DNA from 4 places in the Neorhizobium sp. AL 9.2.2 genome. Region 4 is predicted to be linked to each of the others. Evidence: predicted binding sites of a transcription regulator. Region 4 holds the regulator's gene; each other region holds the start of a gene.

Region 1 (4,655 bases), on a different contig from region 4:
AACCCGTGCCCGAGGCAACGGCGGCAACGGCCGCAGCCGCTGCTACACCTGAGGTCGCCGCAAAGCCCGTCGAAGCAAAGCCCGAGAACCCGCCCGAAACCCCTGCGGAGAAGCCTGCAGAGCGCCCCGCAGAGCCACCTGTCCCGGCCCCCGAACAGACCCAGAGCCCGGAACAGACCGGTAAAGCTCCTGAAGAAACCATCCCGACCCCCACTCCCAAGCCGGAAGAACCCGCAGAACAGAAGCCCGCCGCATCGAGCGACGACGGCAAGACTGAACCTGCCAAACCGGACGCCGCCAAGCCAGACGACAAGGCACCGCAGGACAAGGCCGCTGATGACAAAACTCCGGCCGACAAGCCTGCGGACGAAAAGCAGGAACAGGCCGAGACCCCGCCTCCTCCGCCTCTCGTCGAGGAAGACGCCGCAGAACTGAAAGCCTGCCTTGCAGACCTCGGTGCCATCGGCGCCAAGTTCGAATCCGTCAAACCGATCGACGACGGCAATGGCTGCGGCATCAAGCAGCCGATCGAGGTGGCGCAGGTTCTGCCCGGCGTCGATCTCGGCGGCGCCACTATGCGCTGCAAGACGGCGCTGACCATGGCCCACTGGCTGAAGGATACGGTCCAGCCCGCGCTCAACATCGCCATGCCAGGCCGCAAGATCACCGGTCTTGTCCCGGGCTCCACCTACCAGTGCCGCCTCAGAAACAGCGCCTCGACCGGCAAGATCTCCGAGCATGGACGCGGCAACGCCTTCGATGTCGCCGCCTTCAAGCTAGACAATGGCGAGAAGGTCGTGATGAAACGGCGTGAGGACGATCACACGCTGGAAGGTGCCTTCCAGATGACCGCCACCGCCGGCGCCTGCCTGCATTTCACGACGGTCCTCGCACCGGGAAGCGATGCCGCCCACGAGGATCACCTCCACCTCGATATCATCGAGCGGGATGGCGGTTACCGCATCTGCGAGTAGTCGTTGAGGGTAGGGTCAGGCCGGCGAGGAGCCGGTCAGCCGGCTTTCCTGGGTGCCGATCGTCATCGCATTGCCGCGCCATTCGAACGATCCGGAAAGCCAGCTTCTGATCCAGATCGCCGGCAGCATCACGTCGCGCACCATCATCGCCGGCAGCGACAGGATCGACAGCCGCCAGCCCTTGGCGAGCGCAAGGGCGAGTTCCGGCAGGTAGGTTGCGGCAAACACAGTTGCGGCCACCACTGCCGAATTGAGATCCAGCAGGACGGCTGCGATCAGCCCGAGTGCCAGAGGCGGCAGCGCCCCGAGCAGGATCTCCGGGGTGAAGAACAGCGGAAATGTCACCCGCCGCAGCCGGGCCCAGCGCGTCTGGCGCGACCAGATTTCCTCCAGCCCCCGGCGCCCGAGCGGCTGCTCGAACGGCGCCGACACCAGATGCACTTTCTTGCCATGCCGGTTGACGAGCTTGGTCGACGCCGCGTCCTCGGCAATCTCGGCCGCCAGCGCCTGGATGCCGCCGGCCGCATCCAGAAACGGCTTGTGCCACAGCATGCTCTTGCCCTGCGCAAAGCCGAGCCCTAGCGCCTCGCCGACATATTGCCAGCGCGCCTGCAGCGTATTCAGGAACGCGCACTCCACTTCCGCCCAGAACCCGTCCGGCCGCGATCCGATCGGTGTCGAACAGACAAGCCCGGTATCGGCCCGCCATCCGGAAACGAGGTTCTGGATATAGTCCTTCGGCATCAGCACGTTGGAATCGGCAAGCACCACCCATTCGTGGCGCGCCGCATGCCAGCCCTTGGCGCAGTTGTTGAGCTTGGGATTGGCGCTGATCCGGTCATCGCCGATCAGAAGCCGCGCCGGCACGGCCGGATGCGCGGCCATCGCCGAGCGGATTTCCGCGATGATCGGATCACCCTCGTCCTGTACGCAAAAGATCAGCTCGTAATCCGGCCACTCAAGCTTGAATGCATGCGTAAGCGTCAGACTGGAATAGGCCTCGATGCCGCGCACCGGAATGACGATCGAGACCCCGTCCGGCTTGATGGCCGCCGGCGTGTCGCTCGCCTTGTCACGATGCGAAAGCCGCCGCCCGGCGATAGCGATGCTGAAGAGATTGATCGCCAGAAGGGCCATGGCGAGTGTCGCAAGAACAAGATCCATCCTGATGTTCCCGATGGCCGGCCCCGAATCGTCGGGTCACCGCCAGTGCCTGAAGAGTAAGGACAAACAGACCATTTCGGTGTGACAGACGCATGACGTTGCCCCTCACCCGCGAAGGCGAGAGGCAAGGACGATCCGGAGAATACCCGCTGGGCAGCCTCTATGCTTAGAACAGCCCTTCAATCAGCCCATCCGCGTTGAGATGGATCCGCTCGGCCGAAGGCGCGCTCGGAAGGCCCGGCATGGTCATGATCTCGCCGGTGATCGCCACGATAAAGCCGGCGCCGGCCGACAGCCGCACTTCGCGCACATGCACCACATGCCCTTCCGGAGCACCGCGCAGGTTGGGGTCGGTGGAGAACGAATACTGCGTCTTGGCGATGCAGACCGGCAGATGGCCGTAACCAGCACTTTCCCAGGCCTTCAGCTGATCGCGCACCGGCTTTTCCGCCGTCACCTCGCCGGCATGATAGATCTTGGTGGCGACCGCCTCGATCTTTTCCATCAGCGGCATGTCGTCAGGATAGATCGGCTTGAAGTTGGCGGCACCGCTTGTCGCCAGTTCCACCACCTTGTAGGACAGTTCCTCGATGCCGGCGGAACCTTCCGCCCAGTGACGGCAGAGGATCGCCTCGGCGCCGTGATGCGAGACGTAGTCCTTGATCGCCGCCACTTCCGCATCGGTATCCGAGATGAAGTGATTGATCGCGACCACGACCGGCACGCCGAACTTGCGCACATTTGCGATGTGGCGTCCCAGGTTCGAACAGCCGCGCGTCAGCGCCTCGACATTCTCTGTCCCGAGATCGTCCTTCTTCACGCCGCCATTCATCTTCAGCGCCCGGATGGTCGCAACGATCACGGCTGCGTCGGGCTTCAGCCCTGCCTTGCGGCACTTGATGTCGAAGAACTTTTCGGCCCCCAGATCCGCTCCGAACCCCGCTTCGGTCACCACGTAGTCGCCAAGCTTCAGCGCCGTCTTCGTCGCGATCACGGAATTGCAGCCATGGGCGATGTTGGCGAACGGCCCGCCATGCACCAGCGCCGGATTGTTTTCCAGCGTCTGCACCAGGTTCGGCTGCATCGCGTCTTTCAAAAGCACCGCCATCGCCTTGTCGGCCTTGATGTCGCGGGCATAGACCGGCGAGCGGTCGAACCGGTAGCCGATGACGATATCGCCGAGCCGCTTTTCGAGGTCGGCCAGATCCTGCGCCAGACAGAGGATCGCCATCACTTCGGATGCGACGGTAATGTCGAAGCCGCTTTCGCGGGCAAACCCGTTCGACACGCCGCCGAGCGAGGTCACGGTCTGGCGCAGCGCCCGGTCGTTCATGTCCATCACCCGCCGCCAGGTGATGCGGCGCGTGTCGATGTCGAGCGCGTTGCCCCAGTAGACATGGTTGTCGATCATCGCCGACAGGAGATTGTGCGCAGAGGTAATGGCGTGGAAGTCACCGGTGAAATGCAGGTTGATGTCTTCCATCGGCACGACCTGCGCATAGCCGCCGCCGGCAGCCCCGCCCTTGACGCCGAAACAGGGGCCGAGCGACGGCTCGCGCACGCAGATCACGGCCTTCTTGCCGATCCGGTTCAGCCCGTCGCCGAGGCCTACCGTGGTCGTCGTCTTGCCCTCGCCGGCAGGCGTCGGATTGATCGCCGTCACGAGGATCAGCTTGCCATCGGGGCGGCCCTGGAGCGAGCCGATGAAATCGGCCCCGATCTTCGCCTTGTCATGGCCGTAGGGCACCAACGCCTCGGGAGAGATGCCAAGCGCCGCGCCAATGTCCGCGATCGGTTTCTTTTTTGCCGCGCGGGCGATCTCGATGTCGGATGGAACGGGGGCCATGCTTGTCTCTCGCTTGTTGGTTTGCGTGAACCATGGCCACAGCCGCTTCCCCACGACAAGCCCGGAACGGGAACAGCGCCCTGATTATGCACACTACAACGCGCTCATCCACACACCAAAGTTGCAATTTAATTCGATACAATCTTATATATCTCTGATCCATGGGGGATCGAGGGGGAACGACCAATGAACCTTATTCTCTGCTGCGACGGCACCTGGAACACGCCCGACGATATGGATGGCGGCCAGCCTAGCCCGACCAATGTTCGCAAGATTTACAATGCAGTCGCCGACAAGGATGCCGCTGGCATCAAACAGGATGCCTACTATCACCCCGGTGTCGGCACAGACGGAACCTGGTGGCGACGTGCGGTGGAAGGCGGTACCGGCAAGGGTCTCGCTGACAACATCAAGGGCGCTTACAAATGGCTTGCCAGCACCTACAAATCCGGAGATCAAATCTATCTGTTCGGCTTCAGCCGTGGCGCCTACACGGTCCGCAGCCTCGGCGGCATGATCTCCAAATGCGGCCTTCTGGATATCAAAGCCTCTAAGCTCGACGAAGAGGGAACCTGGAAGGCGATCGAGGCGATTTTCACGGAGTACCGCGCCAAGAGCGAAGCCGGCACCAAGCGCAAACAGTCCGGCAAGATCCACTTCCACAACGTCGC
Region 2 (4,655 bases), on a different contig from region 4:
TGCTCGGCTTTTGCCGACAGAAGACGGCGAATCAGCCAGGCGCCGGATGTATCGATTCCGTCGATCCCCGAGACGTCGATCTCGAGGGATCCAGACCCGCTGCTCTTTTCAAGATCGCCAAACGCCTTGAGGACCGGCGAAATCGAATGATTGCGCCATTCTCCGGCCAGAATGTAGCGCTCGCCATCGCCGCCGGGCAGGTCTTCGGCTTTGATTTCGGCAGGTTGTGACGGCACAGGTTTCTTTCGGCTTAGGTTAAGCAGCACGCGGCTGCGATCTGCTGTTGATCGCAGCACTGAGAGCGGCAATATAGCGACCCTGAACGGATTTGCCACAACGCCCAGGTGGAAAACCATGACGCGTCACTTCGAAGCAACAATCGAGAAATTCCCGATCGCGGGGGTGTTTACGATTTCCCGCGGTTCCAAGACAGAAGCCGAGGTGGTGACCTGTGCGATCACCCGCGACGGCCTGACCGGCCGGGGCGAATGCGTTCCCTACAAACGCTACGGTGAAACAACCGAAGGCGTCCTCGACGAGATCAACTCCCTCGCTTCGATGATGCACGATGGCATGGATCGACACACACTGCAGACGCGCCTGCGACCGGGAGCCGCCCGCAACGCGGTGGACTGCGCCTTGTGGGATCTGGAAGCCAAAAGCCTTGGCCGATCGGTCGCATCGATGATTGAAGCTGCCGAAAAGCCGCTCATTACCGCCTTCACGCTGTCGCTTGGCGAGCCGGAGGCAATGGCCGCGGATGCGCGCAGGAATGCGGACCGCCCTCTCCTCAAAGTCAAGCTCGGCACAGACGATGACGAAAGCCGAATGCGGGCGGTGAGGCAAGCAGCGCCCGATTCGCGTCTGATCGTCGATGCCAACGAGGGTTGGACAGAGGACAATCTGGCCCGACATCTGGATGTGGCCGACGCCCTCGGTATCTCGTTGATCGAGCAACCGCTGCCAGCCGGCAAGGATGCAATCCTTGCCACCATCCGCCGCAAGGTGATGATCTGCGCTGACGAAAGCGTGCACGCGACCGGCGATCTTGCAAGTTTGAGAAACCGCTACGACGCCGTCAACATCAAGCTCGACAAGACCGGCGGGCTGACGGAGGCGCTGATCATGAAGGAGGAGGCGCAGCGACTGGGCTTTGCCGTCATGATCGGCTGCATGGTCGGAACGTCGCTCGCCATGGCCCCCGCAGTTCTTCTGGCGCAGGATGCCGACTACGCCGATCTCGACGGTCCGCTACTCTTGGCGCAAGACCGCCCGGACGGGCTGCGATACGACGGATCGCTGGTCTATCCGCCCCGGACGAACCTCTGGGGATAATGAGTCCCTTGCATCGTCAGGCCGTTACGCGGCCTGCATGCCCCTGATCGTCTCCGGTGCCGGCAGCGTCGTGATTTCCGCTGTCTTCGCGATCTTCTGCCAGGAGATCAGCTCCAGCGTCCCGTCGCGATGCTCGGCAATCGCCGTGCAGCTTTCGACCCAGTCGCCCGTGTTGACGTAGTGGATCCCGTCGATGTCTTCCATCACAGCATGATGGATATGGCCGCAGATGATCCCGTCGACATTGTTGCGACGAGCCTCGTCGACGACAACCTTCTGGAACTCGCCGATGAAGTTCACCGCGTGCTTCACCTGCAGCTTGGCCCAGGCCGAGAATGACCAGTATGGCAGGCCGATGCGGCGGCGCACGGCGGCAAGACCGACATTGATGGCGATCGCTGCGTCGTAGGCCCAGTCCCCGAGATAGGCGAGCAGCCGTGCATTGCGCACCACGACGTCGAACTCGTCACCGTGCAGCACCAGGTATTTCCGCCCGTCTGCCATCTCGTAGATCATCCGGTCTGCGACCTCGATACCGCCAAAATGCATGCCGGGAAAATCGCGCAGGAATTCGTCGTGGTTTCCCGGAATGTAGACGATCCGCGTGCCCTTGCGCGCCTTGCGCAAAAGCTTCTGAACCACGTCGTTACAGCCCTGCGGCCAGTTCCAGCTGCGCTTCAACCGCCAGCCGTCGACGATATCGCCGACCAGCACGATCGTTTCCGCCTCGTGGTAGCGCAGGAAATCGAGGAGAAAGTCCGTGCGGGCGGCTTTGGAGCCGAGATGCACGTCCGAAATGAACAGGGTTCTGAAATGCCTTGTCTCGATTGCATCGGCCACGGAAACGTCCCTTCGTTACCTACCTTGTCCTACCCTTCGAAAATCAGACTCGTGTTTCAGGATGATGACAGGGGCGCGATCGCCGCAGTCGGCGACCACCCGAAACCGGCGGCAAAATCCGACAGCATCGCAAATATTGTAGTTTCTCGATGGATCGATTGATGTAAGGAGGGGACTCGCATGTCAGGACGGAAATCGATACGAGGAGCCATAAGAGCATGGATGGGCACGACAATCCGAAACCATCGCCGGTAACCGGAGATCTCGACGAACAGGCTCTCTTCTTCCACCGCTATCCCCGCCCCGGCAAACTGGAAATCCAGGCCACCAAGCCGCTCGGCAACCAGCGCGATCTGGCGCTTGCCTATTCCCCGGGTGTGGCCGCCCCTTGCCTTGCGATCCGCGACAATCCGGAAATGGCCGCGGAATTCACCGCGCGTGCCAATCTGGTCGCCGTGGTCTCCAATGGCACTGCCGTGCTCGGCCTCGGCAATATCGGCCCGCTCGCTTCCAAGCCGGTGATGGAAGGCAAGGCCGTCCTCTTCAAGAAATTCGCCGGCATCGACGTGTTCGATATCGAAATCGACGCGCCGGGCATCGAAGCCATGGTCTCGACGATCTCGGCACTGGAGCCGACCTTCGGCGGCATCAACCTCGAAGACATCAAGTCTCCGGAATGTTTCGAAGTCGAGCGTCGTCTTCGCGAAAAGATGAACATCCCGGTCTTCCATGACGATCAGCACGGAACGGCGATCATTGTCGCCGCCGCGATCCTCAACGGCCTGGAGCTTGCCGGCAAGACGATCGATAACGTCAAGATCGTCACGTCGGGCGCCGGTGCAGCGGCGCTTGCCTGCCTGCATCTTCTCGTGTCGCTTGGCGCGAAGAAGGAAAACATCTGGGTCCACGATATCGAAGGACTGGTCTATGAGGGCCGCGTCGAGCTGATGGACGAGTGGAAGGCGATCTATGCCCAGAAGAGCGACAACCGCGTTCTGGCCGACAATATCGCCGGCGCAGACGTCTTCCTCGGCCTGTCGGCCGCAGGCGTGTTGAAGCCCGAACTTCTGGTGCAGATGGCCGAAAAGCCGCTGATCATGGCGCTCGCCAACCCGACGCCGGAAATCATGCCGGAACTCGCCCGCGCCGAGCGTCCCGACGCGATGATCTGCACCGGCCGCTCGGACTTCGCCAACCAGGTCAACAACGTCCTCTGCTTCCCCTACATCTTCCGTGGTGCACTCGATTGCGGCGCCCGCACGATCAACGAAGAAATGAAGATGGCGGCGGTCAAGGCGATCGCAGCACTTGCCCGCGAGGAAGTCTCTGACGTCGCCGCGAAAGCCTATTCCGGCGAAACGCCGATCTTCGGCCCCGACTACCTGATCCCGTCGCCATTTGATCCGCGGCTGATCCTGCGCATCGCGCCGGCCGTCGCAAGGGCCGCGGCCGAAAGCGGCGTCGCCGCTCGTCCGATCCAGGATTTCGAGGCCTATCTCGACCAGCTTAGCCGATTCGTCTGGCGCTCCGGCTTCGTGATGAAGCCAATCTTCACGGCGGCCAAGACTGCCGAAAGAAACCGTGTCATCTTCGCCGAAGGCGAGGACGAACGCGTTCTGAGGGCCGCACAGATCTTGCTCGAAGAGCAGATCGCAAGGCCCATCCTGATCGGCCGTCCCTCGGTCATCGAAGCCCGTCTTCAGCGTTTCGGCATCCGCATCCGCCCGAATGTCGATTTCGCCGTCGTCAACCCGGAAGACGATCCGCGTTACCGCGGCTATGTCGACGACTATTTTGCGCTTGTCGGCCGCCAGGGCGTCAATCCGGAAGCAGCGCGAACCATCGTGCGCACCAGCAACACGGTCATCGGCGCGCTATCGGTCCAGCGCGGCGAGGCCGATGCACTGATCTGTGGCATCGAAGGCCGCTACGACCGGCATCTGCGCGACGTCAACCAGATCATCGGCAAACGCGAAGGCACGAAGACGCTCGCCGGCCTCAGCCTGCTGATTTCGCAGCGCGGTGCGATCTTCTTCACAGACACGTTCGTCAACTACAATCCGACCGCCGAAGAGATTGCCGAGATCACCATTCTCTCGGCCCAGGAAGTGCGCCGCTTCGGCATCAAACCGAAGGCAGCCCTCATCTGCCACTCCAACTTCGGCTCGCGCAATTCCGAAAGTGCCGCGAAGATGCGCGACGCACTCGCCATCATTCGCGAACGGGCGCCGGATCTGGAAGTCGACGGTGAAATGCAGGGTGGCTCGGCGCTTTCCGAGGAACTGCGCAAGCGCGCCATGCCGAGCACCACATTGTCCGGTGAAGCCAATCTGCTGGTCTTCCCGAACCTCGATGCGGCCAGCATCTCGCTTGGCCTGGTGCGCACCATGATGGACGCGCTGCATGTCGGCCCGATCCTGCTTGGCACGGCAAAACCCGCCCATGTTCTCGGCCAGTCCGTCACATCCCGCGGCGTCGTC
Region 3 (4,655 bases), on a different contig from region 4:
GATCCTCGCCCCGCAGGACGGAACCGTAGACGCGCGCGTTAAAGACCTGCCGACGGGCGACAATCTCCCGGATCACTCCCCTGTTCTTCTCCAGCGCTTCCGACGGTCTCATGTGGCCACCACTCGTTATCCATCCAATATAGGCCACAAGCGACGGCGAAGAAAGCGACCCCCTCACGTCTCCGGCAAAAGGGCCAGCAACCGCAGATGCGCGATCCTTTCCACCTGGGCGCAGGCGGTCGCAAATTCCTGATCAGCGTCGTTGCCGACGCGGGTCTCGAAGGCGGCCAGAATGTCGTCCCTTGTCAGGCCTTTCACGGCGATGATGAAGGGGAAGCCGAATTTTGCGACATAGGCGGCGTTGAGTTCGGTGAAACGTGCGTGCTCATCTGGGCTCAGACGATCGAGCCCGGCGCCGGCCTGTTCGCTTTTGCTCTCTTCGGTCAGTCCGCCGGCGATGGCGAGTTTTCCGGCGAGATCCGGATGGGCGTTGAGGATGCGGAGCTTCTCCTGCCGGTCCGCGGCGCGAAAGACCGCCACCATCGCTTCATGCACGCCCTTCGCCGTCAACGGCACGAAGATCATGCCGCCGTCATAGGCGCGCTCGGCGATAAAGGGCGAATGTTCGAACACGCCGCCGAAGGTCGCGACGAAATCGTTGCGGGCGGTCATCGTGCAGCCACCGTGCTTGGGGCCGACACATCTGAGGGCTTGTGATGGGCATGCCAGTGGCGGGCGATCTCGATGCGTTGCGGCAGCCAGACCTTGTCGTGGGAGAGCACGTATTCCATGAACCGGCGCAGCGCCGCCACGCGGCCTGGGCGCCCGACGAGGCGGCAATGCAGGCCGACCGACAGCATCTTTGCCGCCCCCTCCTCGCCTTCCCGGTAAAGTGTGTCAAACGCATCCTTTAGATAGGTGAAGAACTGATCGCCGGTGTTGAAACCCTGCGGCGTGGCAAAGCGCATGTCGTTGGTTTCCAGCGTATAGGGGATGATCAGGAACGGCTTGCCATCCAACCCGGGAACCCAATAGGGCAGATCGTCGGCGTAGCTGTCGGACGAATAGAGGAAACCGCCCTCTTCCATGACGAGCTTCAGCGTGTTGTCGGATGGCTTGCCCTGATACATGCCGTAAGGACGCTCGCCGGTAAGCTCCGTATGCAGGCGCACCGCCTCAAGAATGTGTTCGCGTTCCCGCGCTTCGTCGAAATCCTTGTATTCCAGCCAGCGGTAACCGTGGCTGGCGATCTCCCAACCGGCTTCCTTCATGGCAGCGACAGCTTCGGGATTACGGGCCATGGCAAGCGTCACGCCATAGACGGTGGTCTGCACATTGAGTTCGGTAAACAGCCGGTGCAGCCGCCAGAAACCGGCGCGAGAACCGTATTCGTAGATCGATTCCATGTTGAGATTGCGCTGGCCCGGCCAGGCGGCGGCGCCGACGATTTCCGACAGCAAGTTTTCAGACGCCGGATCATCATCCAGGATCGAGCTTTCGCCGCCCTCTTCGTAGTTGATCACGAACTGCACGGCGATATTGGCGCCGTTGGGCCATTTCGGATCGGGCGTGTGGCGGCCATAGCCGACGAGATCGCGGGGGTAGTCTTTTATGGTTATGGGCATGGTCCACCTCGATTATCTCTTGTGGAAGGTAGCCCAGCCTTTCCGCCGATGTCGAGACGGAACGTGATCGCTCAGGCGATCTTGCGGGCGGAAACGCGCCCCATCGGATGCAGAGAATGCACATGGAACGGTGCACCGGGCTCATTCTCGACGAACAGCGCGATGTTGGCGATTTCCAAGGGACGCAGCAGATACGGATTGAAATGGGCGCGCAAGGCCGTTTCGAAACGCGGCATCTCGGCCGGTGTCATCGGGCCCGTCAGCGTCATGTGAAAGCGGTATTCTTCCATCACGTAAGGGTTGCCCCAGCGATGAAGATTGGAAAACTGCGGTGCCGAGAGATCGCCGGGATCGGCGCGTTCCAGTTCGCCTTCCGAGAGCGGCGCCCGAAACGCATCGAATTCCTGCACGACGGCGCAGGCGAGAAACCGCATCCGCTCGCAGGGAAGTGCCGGCACAAGCCCGAAATAATTGCCGAGGCGGGCCACTTCGAGAGGCGGCAGTTCGAACGGATCATGGGCACCGGCAAAGCGCATCAGATGGCGCAGCAGCATCTGTTCGGTGATTTCAGGTGCCAGCCGGAACGGCGCCTTCAGCGTGGCGTGAAAACCGCAGCGGCGCGGCAGCGCGGTATGATAGGCGATCTCATGCAAACCAAGGTTGCAGATCTCGGGCGGCTCCATCGCCTCGCCGGAATAGGCACTGCGGCCGAGCCATTGCGCCGCGGCAAGCGTCAGCGGATCATGCGCAGGTGGCGTAAAATAGAGTGCGTAGCGCATGCGTCACCTTTTCTGCCCCTGTTCGTTTATTCACGCATGCTCATCAATCCCACGAATTGGGTTACGCGATTTGCGTGACAGATTAACGACGAGAAAGGGCCGAAACGCGCGTTTAACGCGTAGCAACCGAAAGATGACCCCAAAGTATAAAACTCTCGGGAAGCGAGTGCTCTTGACCGATGACGAAACCGAGCGCGGCATCCGCAAGCCTGTGGGCAAGCCCGAAGCTGACCTTGAAGCCGCCGGTGAGAGCGATGACGCTTGGATGGTCGGGATGCGGCCCCACCATCGGCTCACGGCCGATCGCCTTAGGCCTCAAGCCGGCCCAGCGCTCCACCACTTCCGCACCGGAAAGTGCCGGCACGAGCGCGCGGGCGCGGACCAGGAGATCGTCGAGCTTGGCATCGGTGGCAAACGGCGCGTCGAACTCCTCCTCGCTGGTGCTGCCGACCGCCACGTGGCCATCGTCATGGGCGATGACATAGAGGCCGTTGAGGAAGAGGATCGGCAGCGACGGATCGATATCGGCCTTCAACAGCGCCGCCTGCCCCTTCACCGGCTGTCCCAGCGGAACCGAGATGGATGGAGACAGGGGACCAAGCAGCGGAAACGACTGCGGGCCGGCCGCAATCATGCAATGGCCAAAACCGATCGAGCGTCCATCGGCAAATTCGACGCGGTTTGCCACCGGGTCGATCCGCTCCGCCGGCAGTCCTTCGATCAGGCTCACATGCCGGGCGTTGCCAAGGAAGGCGGCGAGCGCAGCCATCAGATGACGGGGGGAAACTCGGGCGGCAAACGTGTCGTGCACGATGCCGGCTTCGGTAAAGGCCGGGTCCGGCCATCCGTCGAAAGGCGACGCATCGAGCACATGCCAGTGGAACGGATCGCCGTCGTGCCGCCAGTTGACCTCTGCCTCCTGCTGATGGCGTAGGGCGATGGGTCTCAAGTGCGGCTTCGGCAGCGGGATCAGCCGACCGGAGCGGCGATAACCGCAGGACAGCCCGGCCTCGGCTTCGAGCCTCGCCACTTCGTCTTCGAGGGCGACGAGTGCGTCGAATTGCGCCTGTTTCTTGTCGTTCCAGCGGTCGGGCACATGCGACATCAGCGCGCCCAGAATGCCGCCGCTGGCACCCTGCCCCAACCGTCCGGCTTCGACCAAAAGGGTTCGGATGCCGAGCCGTTCCGCCTTGACCGCGGCCCAGAGGCCCATGATGCCGCCGCCGATGATCAGGAGATCGACATGATCGCCGGGGAGATGCGGCATCGCTGGCGATTGACCCCGGGGACCTCGAGGATTATCCGCATCTTCCATGAGCAATCACGATCCCGAAATTGTAAAACACGACGCCACGCCTGAAGCCCCGGCGCTCGACTGGCATGACGGCGATATGCCGTATTCGACGGAATTTGGCGACCACTTTTATTGCCGCACCGATGGCCGCCTGGAATGCGGCCATGTGTTTCTGGCCGGAAACGGCCTGCCGGAGCGCTGGAACGAGATGTCGCCAGCTGGAGACACGTTCCGGATCGGCGAACTCGGTTTCGGCACCGGCCTCAATGCCTGCGAGACCTGGCGCCAGTGGGCGCTTTTCCGCAAACCCGGCACACGGCTGCATTTCACATCGTTTGAACTCTATCCGATGCAGCGCGACGAGATCGAGCGGGCACTGGCGCGGTGGCCGGAAATCGATCCGCAGCGGCAGGCACTGACGCAAGCATGGCCGGATCAACCAGGCGGACGGATCACCATCGACCTCGACGACCAGACGACGCTGATGGTTGTCTGCGGTCCAGCGCTCGACGGCGTCACGGCTGAAGAGGCAGACTTCGACGCCTGGTTCCTCGATGGCTTCGCGCCGTCGCGCAATCCCGACATGTGGTCGCCGGAGCTGATGCAGGCGCTGTTCAAGAAGACCCGCACCGGCGGCACGTTCGGAACGTATGCGGCGGCAGGCTTCGTCCGCCGCAATCTGACGGCCGCGGGTTTCACCGTGGAACGCAAGCCTGGTTTTGCGGGCAAGCGCGAGATGTTGAGCGGACGCCGGGACTGAGGCTCCAAGGCCTCAGTTGCCGTCCAGCGCCGAAACAACGACGGCGCCGTCCAGCCAGTGGCGGATCTTGTTCTCCAGCGCTTCGGGACTGATCGGCTTCGACAGATAATCGTCCATGCCGACCTGGAAGCAGAGTTCGCGGTCGCTTTCGAGCGCATGGGCGGTGACGCCGATGATCGGGACATGCGTGCCGGTCG
Region 4 (4,655 bases):
ATCGGCTCCTTCTATATGATGCTGATCGTGCTCGTCCTGTCCCTGCCGATCGGCGTCGCAGCCTCGATCTATCTTGAAGAGTTTGCCCCGAAGAACCGGTTCACGGACCTGATCGAGGTCAACATCAACAATCTCGCAGCGGTCCCGTCGATCGTCTACGGTCTGTTGGGTCTCGCGGTCTTCATCAACTTCATGGGCCTGCCGCGCTCGGCCTCGCTGGTCGGCGGCCTGGTTCTGACGCTGATGACGCTTCCGACCATCATCATCGCCACCCGCGCGGCGCTGAAAGCAGTGCCACCGTCGATCCGCGCCGCAGCGCTTGGGCTCGGTGCCTCGAAGATGCAGACCATCTTCCACCACGTCCTGCCGCTTGCCATGCCCGGTATCCTGACCGGTACGATCATTGGCCTGGCGCACGCGCTCGGCGAAACCGCGCCGCTTCTCTTGATCGGCATGGTCGCCTTCGTGGCAAACTATCCAACCACGCCGATGGATCCGTCGACGGCACTGCCGGTACAGATCTACATGTGGGCCAACGAGGCGGAACGCGCCTTCGTTGAACGGACCTCGGGAGCGATCATGATCCTGCTCCTGTTCCTGATCTTGATGAATGTTGGCGCAATTCTCTTGCGACGCCGCTTCGAACGGCGTTGGTAGAGAGAGGGGGAAAAGCAATGAACATGATGTCAGAAGCAGCAGTTGAGAAGGCTCTGGACAAGAAAATGAACGACGTTGCACATAAGATGATCGGCAAGGATGTCTCCGTTTATTATGGTGACAAGCGCGCCCTTTATGACGTGAACCTGAATGTCCGCGAGCATACCGTCACCGCGTTGATCGGCCCGTCCGGCTGCGGCAAGTCCACCTTCCTGCGCACGATGAACCGCATGAACGACACGATCGAGGGCTGCCGCGTTACCGGCAAGATCACGCTCGACGGCGACGATATCTACGACAAGGAAATCGACGTCGTTGAACTGCGTGCCCGCGTCGGCATGGTGTTCCAGAAGCCGAACCCGTTCCCGAAGTCGATCTACGAGAACATCGCCTACGGTCCCCGCATCCACGGTCTTGCCCGCGGCAAGACGGAGATGGACGCGATCGTCGAGGCAAGCCTGCAGCGCGCGGGCCTCTGGGCCGAAGTCAAGGATCGCCTGCATGAAGGTGGCACCGGCCTCTCCGGCGGCCAGCAGCAGCGCCTTTGCATCGCCCGTGCGATCGCGGTTTCGCCTGAAGTCATTCTGATGGACGAGCCATGCTCGGCACTCGATCCGATTGCCACGGCCAAGGTCGAGGAACTGATCCACGAACTGCGCGCCAACTACACGATCGTCATCGTCACCCACTCGATGCAGCAGGCGGCCCGCGTTTCGCAGCGCACGGCAATGTTCCATCTCGGCAATCTGGTCGAGGAAAACGATACCGACAAGATGTTCACCAATCCGGATGACCAGCGCACCCAGGATTACATCATGGGCCGCTTCGGCTGATGCGGGCTTAAAGCCCTCAGCCGCAACTGCAGACATCAAGGATCAGACACATGGTTTCGACCCATATTCTCTCGGCCTATGACGAGGAACTGAAATACCTGAACCGCCGGATCTCCGAAATGGGCGGTCTCGCTGAACAGATGTGCGGAGATGCCGTGCGTGCGCTCGTGAACTCCGACTCCGCACTGGCCCAGAAGGTCATCTCGGACGACGTCATTCTCGACCACGCCGAGCGCGATATCCAGGACAAGGCGATCGTCACCATCGCCAAGCGCCAGCCGATGGCGGCTGACCTTCGCGAGATCATCGGCACGCTGCGCATTGCAGCTGACCTGGAACGCGTCGGCGACCTTGGCAAGAACACCGCCAAGCGCGTGCTCGCCGTGCAGGGAACAGGCGTCCCGCGCAAGCTTGCCCGTGGTTTGGAGCATCTTTCCGAACTGGCGCTGGTGCAGCTCAAGGACGTTCTTGATGTTTTCGCCAACCGCTCTGCGGAAAAAGCGGAGATCATCCGCCAGCGCGATGAAGAGATCGACGCGATGTACACCTCGCTATTCCGCGAACTCCTCACCTACATGATGGAGGATCCGCGCAACATCACCACCTGCACCCATCTCCTGTTCTGCGCCAAGAACATCGAGCGCATCGGCGACCACGCGACGAATATCGCCGAGACCATCTACTACATCGCGACCGGCGCACAGCCGGAGGGCGAACGTCCTAAGGACGATACGTCCAACATGCTCGGCTCCGCCGGGACATGATGCAGCTCTCCCGAAATCGCCTGCCGGTTTCGGGACGATAACTGCCAAAACCAATGACCTGAAGCAGCGCGAGCGGATCTGGCGGATCCCAGTGCAGTTCGGGACGAGTGACGGAGCAAGTCGGAATGCAGCCGAAGATCGCAGTCGTGGAAGACGAAGAGGCCCTCAGCGTCCTCCTTCGGTATAACCTGGAGGCCGAGGGTTACGAGGTCGATACCGTGCTTCGCGGTGACGAAGCGGAAATCAGGCTTCAGGAGCGCGTTCCGGATCTTCTCATTCTCGACTGGATGCTGCCAGGCGTTTCGGGCATCGAACTGTGCCGTCGCCTGCGCATGCGGCCGGAGACGGAACGCCTGCCGATCATCATGCTGACGGCGCGCGGCGAAGAAAGCGAGCGCGTTCGTGGGCTTGCCACGGGCGCCGACGACTATGTGGTCAAGCCGTTTTCGACACCGGAACTGATGGCCCGCGTCAAGGCGATGCTGCGCCGTGCCCGACCAGAGGTCCTTTCGAGCGTCCTCAAATGCGGCGACATCGAACTCGATCGCGAAACCCATCGCGTTCACCGCAAGAGCCGCGAAGTTCGCCTCGGGCCGACAGAGTTTAGACTTCTGGAATTCCTGATGGCCTCACCCAGCCGCGTCTTTTCGCGCTCGCAGCTGCTCGACGGCGTCTGGGGTCATGACATCTATGTCGACGAACGCACCGTCGACGTGCATGTGGGGCGCCTGCGGAAGGCACTCAACTTCTCCAACATGCAGGATGTCATCCGCACGGTCCGCGGTGCCGGTTACTCAATGGAAGCCTGAGCACCGCGTCTCCTAGCCGGCAGCGTCATGGCAATCACGCCGGTCACGACGCAGGCGAGACCGAGCCAGGCTGTCGAGGCAAGCGTTTCGCCGAGAAACACGACGCCGATGCCAACGCCGATCGGCACCCGCAGATAGGCCTGCGCCGTCGTGCCGACGGAGCCCAGCGTCTGCACCAGCCGGAAATAGATGACGAAGGCGAGCGCCGTCGAAAATACCGCGAGCGCCAACAGGGCGAGCATCGAATCGGTGCTGGGCGTCAGCGTCCAGGGTCTGTCGACCACGAGGCTCACGGGAATGAGGATGGCCGCCCCTGCGATCAGCGATCCCGCGGCGGGCATCATCGGGTCCAATCCCTTAAAATTCTTCCCGAAGATGGCAGCCGCCGCATAGCAGATCGTCGCGGTCACGATGGCGAGTTGAGCCCAGAGGTTCTCGCCCGACCCGGCAAGCGCCTCCATGCCGACGATCAGGCATATTCCGACAATGCCTGCCGCAACTCCGAACAGCTTGGCCGCAGAGACGCTTTCATGGCGCGTGATCAGCGCCGTCAGCAGAAACGCGAAGATCGGCGTCGTTGAACTCAAAATGGTGGCAAGGCCCGCATCGGTCGTCTGTTCGGCCCAGGCAATCAGGGTGAAGGGGACAGCGCTGTTCAGGCAGGCCTGAACCGTGAAGAGCGTCCAGGTCTGCCGGTCCCTCGGCAGTTTCAAGCCGCGCAGGCGCAGTGCCGCAACGAGAATGAGACCGGCGACCAGCGTCCTGACGGCGATAAAGGTGATGGGCGAGATCGTCTCCACACCGACCTTGATCAGCGTGTAGGACGCGCCCCAAAGCGTCGCGAGCGTGAGGAGCAGCAACAGATCCGTTGCCATGCTTGTTTTGGTGTCCGCCATTCCAGTTCCTATCCCCATCCATGCAATCTCCGCCCCTCTTAGCGGAGAGAGGAAAAGAAATGCTTCGGCGACGGCCGAACCGTTGACCGCTGACGGCAAAGTTTTCCGGTGCTAGAACTGGATCATGTCCAATATGGTTTCAGGAAATACGATCGCGGAAGTTGCAAGCCTGATCGGCGATGCTGCACGCGCCAACATGCTGTCCGCGCTGATGGGCGGCCAGGCCCTGACGGCGGGCGAACTGGCAAGCCACGCAGGTGTCACCGCGCAGACCACCAGCGGCCATCTCGGCAAACTGGCGCAGGCTCGCCTGATCGAGGTCGAGAAGCAGGGCAGGCACCGCTATTACCGACTTGCCTCTCCGGAAGTCGCGCACGCGATCCACGCGTTGATGGCCGTCGCCGCGGATGGGCCGAAGCGCCATCATCCTGTCGGCCCGAAAGACGAGGCGTTACGGCTTGCCCGCACCTGTTACGATCACATGGCAGGCCGCCTCGCCATCGCGCTCGCCGACTCCCTGACCGGCAACGGCTATCTGCTGCTCGGCGATGGAGCAGGCCTGATCACCGACGAGGGCAGACGGTTCTTTTGTGATTTCGGGATCGATCTCGACCAGCTGACCCGTTCGAAACGCCCGCTCTGCCGGACATGCCTGGATTGGAGCGAGCGACGGCCGCATCTGGCGGGACAAATGGG

Evidence for each region. Region 4 encodes PhoB, which activates phosphate uptake and scavenging genes when phosphate is short. Its sites were predicted from a motif close to TGTCATNNANCTGTCAT; they were not measured.
Region 1: a site for PhoB is predicted at 2,220-2,236, ahead of G6K99_RS09625 (ceramide glucosyltransferase). Genes of this name have one in related genera too.
Region 2: a site for PhoB is predicted at 2,229-2,245, ahead of G6K99_RS11470 (UDP-2,3-diacylglucosamine diphosphatase). Genes of this name have one in related genera too.
Region 3: a site for PhoB is predicted at 2,479-2,495, ahead of G6K99_RS09260 (DUF1045 domain-containing protein). Genes of this name have one in related genera too.

The regions. Positions count from the first base shown of each region.
Region 1 covers NZ_JAALXU010000003.1:591,910-596,564, reverse strand. Annotated here, with positions in the region: gene G6K99_RS09630 (extensin family protein) at 1-974, shown strand, start outside; gene G6K99_RS09625 (ceramide glucosyltransferase) at 990-2,138, opposite strand; gene G6K99_RS09620 (formate--tetrahydrofolate ligase) at 2,305-3,984, opposite strand; gene G6K99_RS09615 (DUF2235 domain-containing protein) at 4,171-4,655, shown strand, end outside.
Region 2 covers NZ_JAALXU010000003.1:1,001,792-1,006,446, reverse strand. Annotated here, with positions in the region: gene G6K99_RS11480 (MlaE family lipid ABC transporter permease subunit) at 1-296, opposite strand, end outside; gene dgcA (N-acetyl-D-Glu racemase DgcA) at 355-1,335, shown strand; gene G6K99_RS11470 (UDP-2,3-diacylglucosamine diphosphatase) at 1,360-2,175, opposite strand; gene G6K99_RS11465 (NADP-dependent malic enzyme) at 2,394-4,655, shown strand, end outside.
Region 3 covers NZ_JAALXU010000003.1:514,489-519,143, reverse strand. Annotated here, with positions in the region: gene G6K99_RS09275 (nucleotidyltransferase family protein) at 1-112, opposite strand, end outside; gene uraD (2-oxo-4-hydroxy-4-carboxy-5-ureidoimidazoline decarboxylase) at 175-672, opposite strand; gene puuE (allantoinase PuuE) at 669-1,625, opposite strand; gene G6K99_RS09260 (DUF1045 domain-containing protein) at 1,697-2,404, opposite strand; gene G6K99_RS09255 (FAD-binding oxidoreductase) at 2,517-3,719, opposite strand; gene mnmD (tRNA (5-methylaminomethyl-2-thiouridine)(34)-methyltransferase MnmD) at 3,718-4,458, shown strand; gene G6K99_RS09245 (response regulator) at 4,471-4,655, opposite strand, start outside.
Region 4 covers NZ_JAALXU010000001.1:369,266-373,920, forward strand. Annotated here, with positions in the region: gene pstA (phosphate ABC transporter permease PstA) at 1-657, shown strand, start outside; gene pstB (phosphate ABC transporter ATP-binding protein PstB) at 675-1,490, shown strand; gene phoU (phosphate signaling complex protein PhoU) at 1,541-2,254, shown strand; gene phoB (phosphate regulon transcriptional regulator PhoB) at 2,380-3,063, shown strand; gene G6K99_RS01905 (DMT family transporter) at 3,045-3,959, opposite strand; gene G6K99_RS01910 (helix-turn-helix transcriptional regulator) at 4,084-4,655, shown strand, end outside.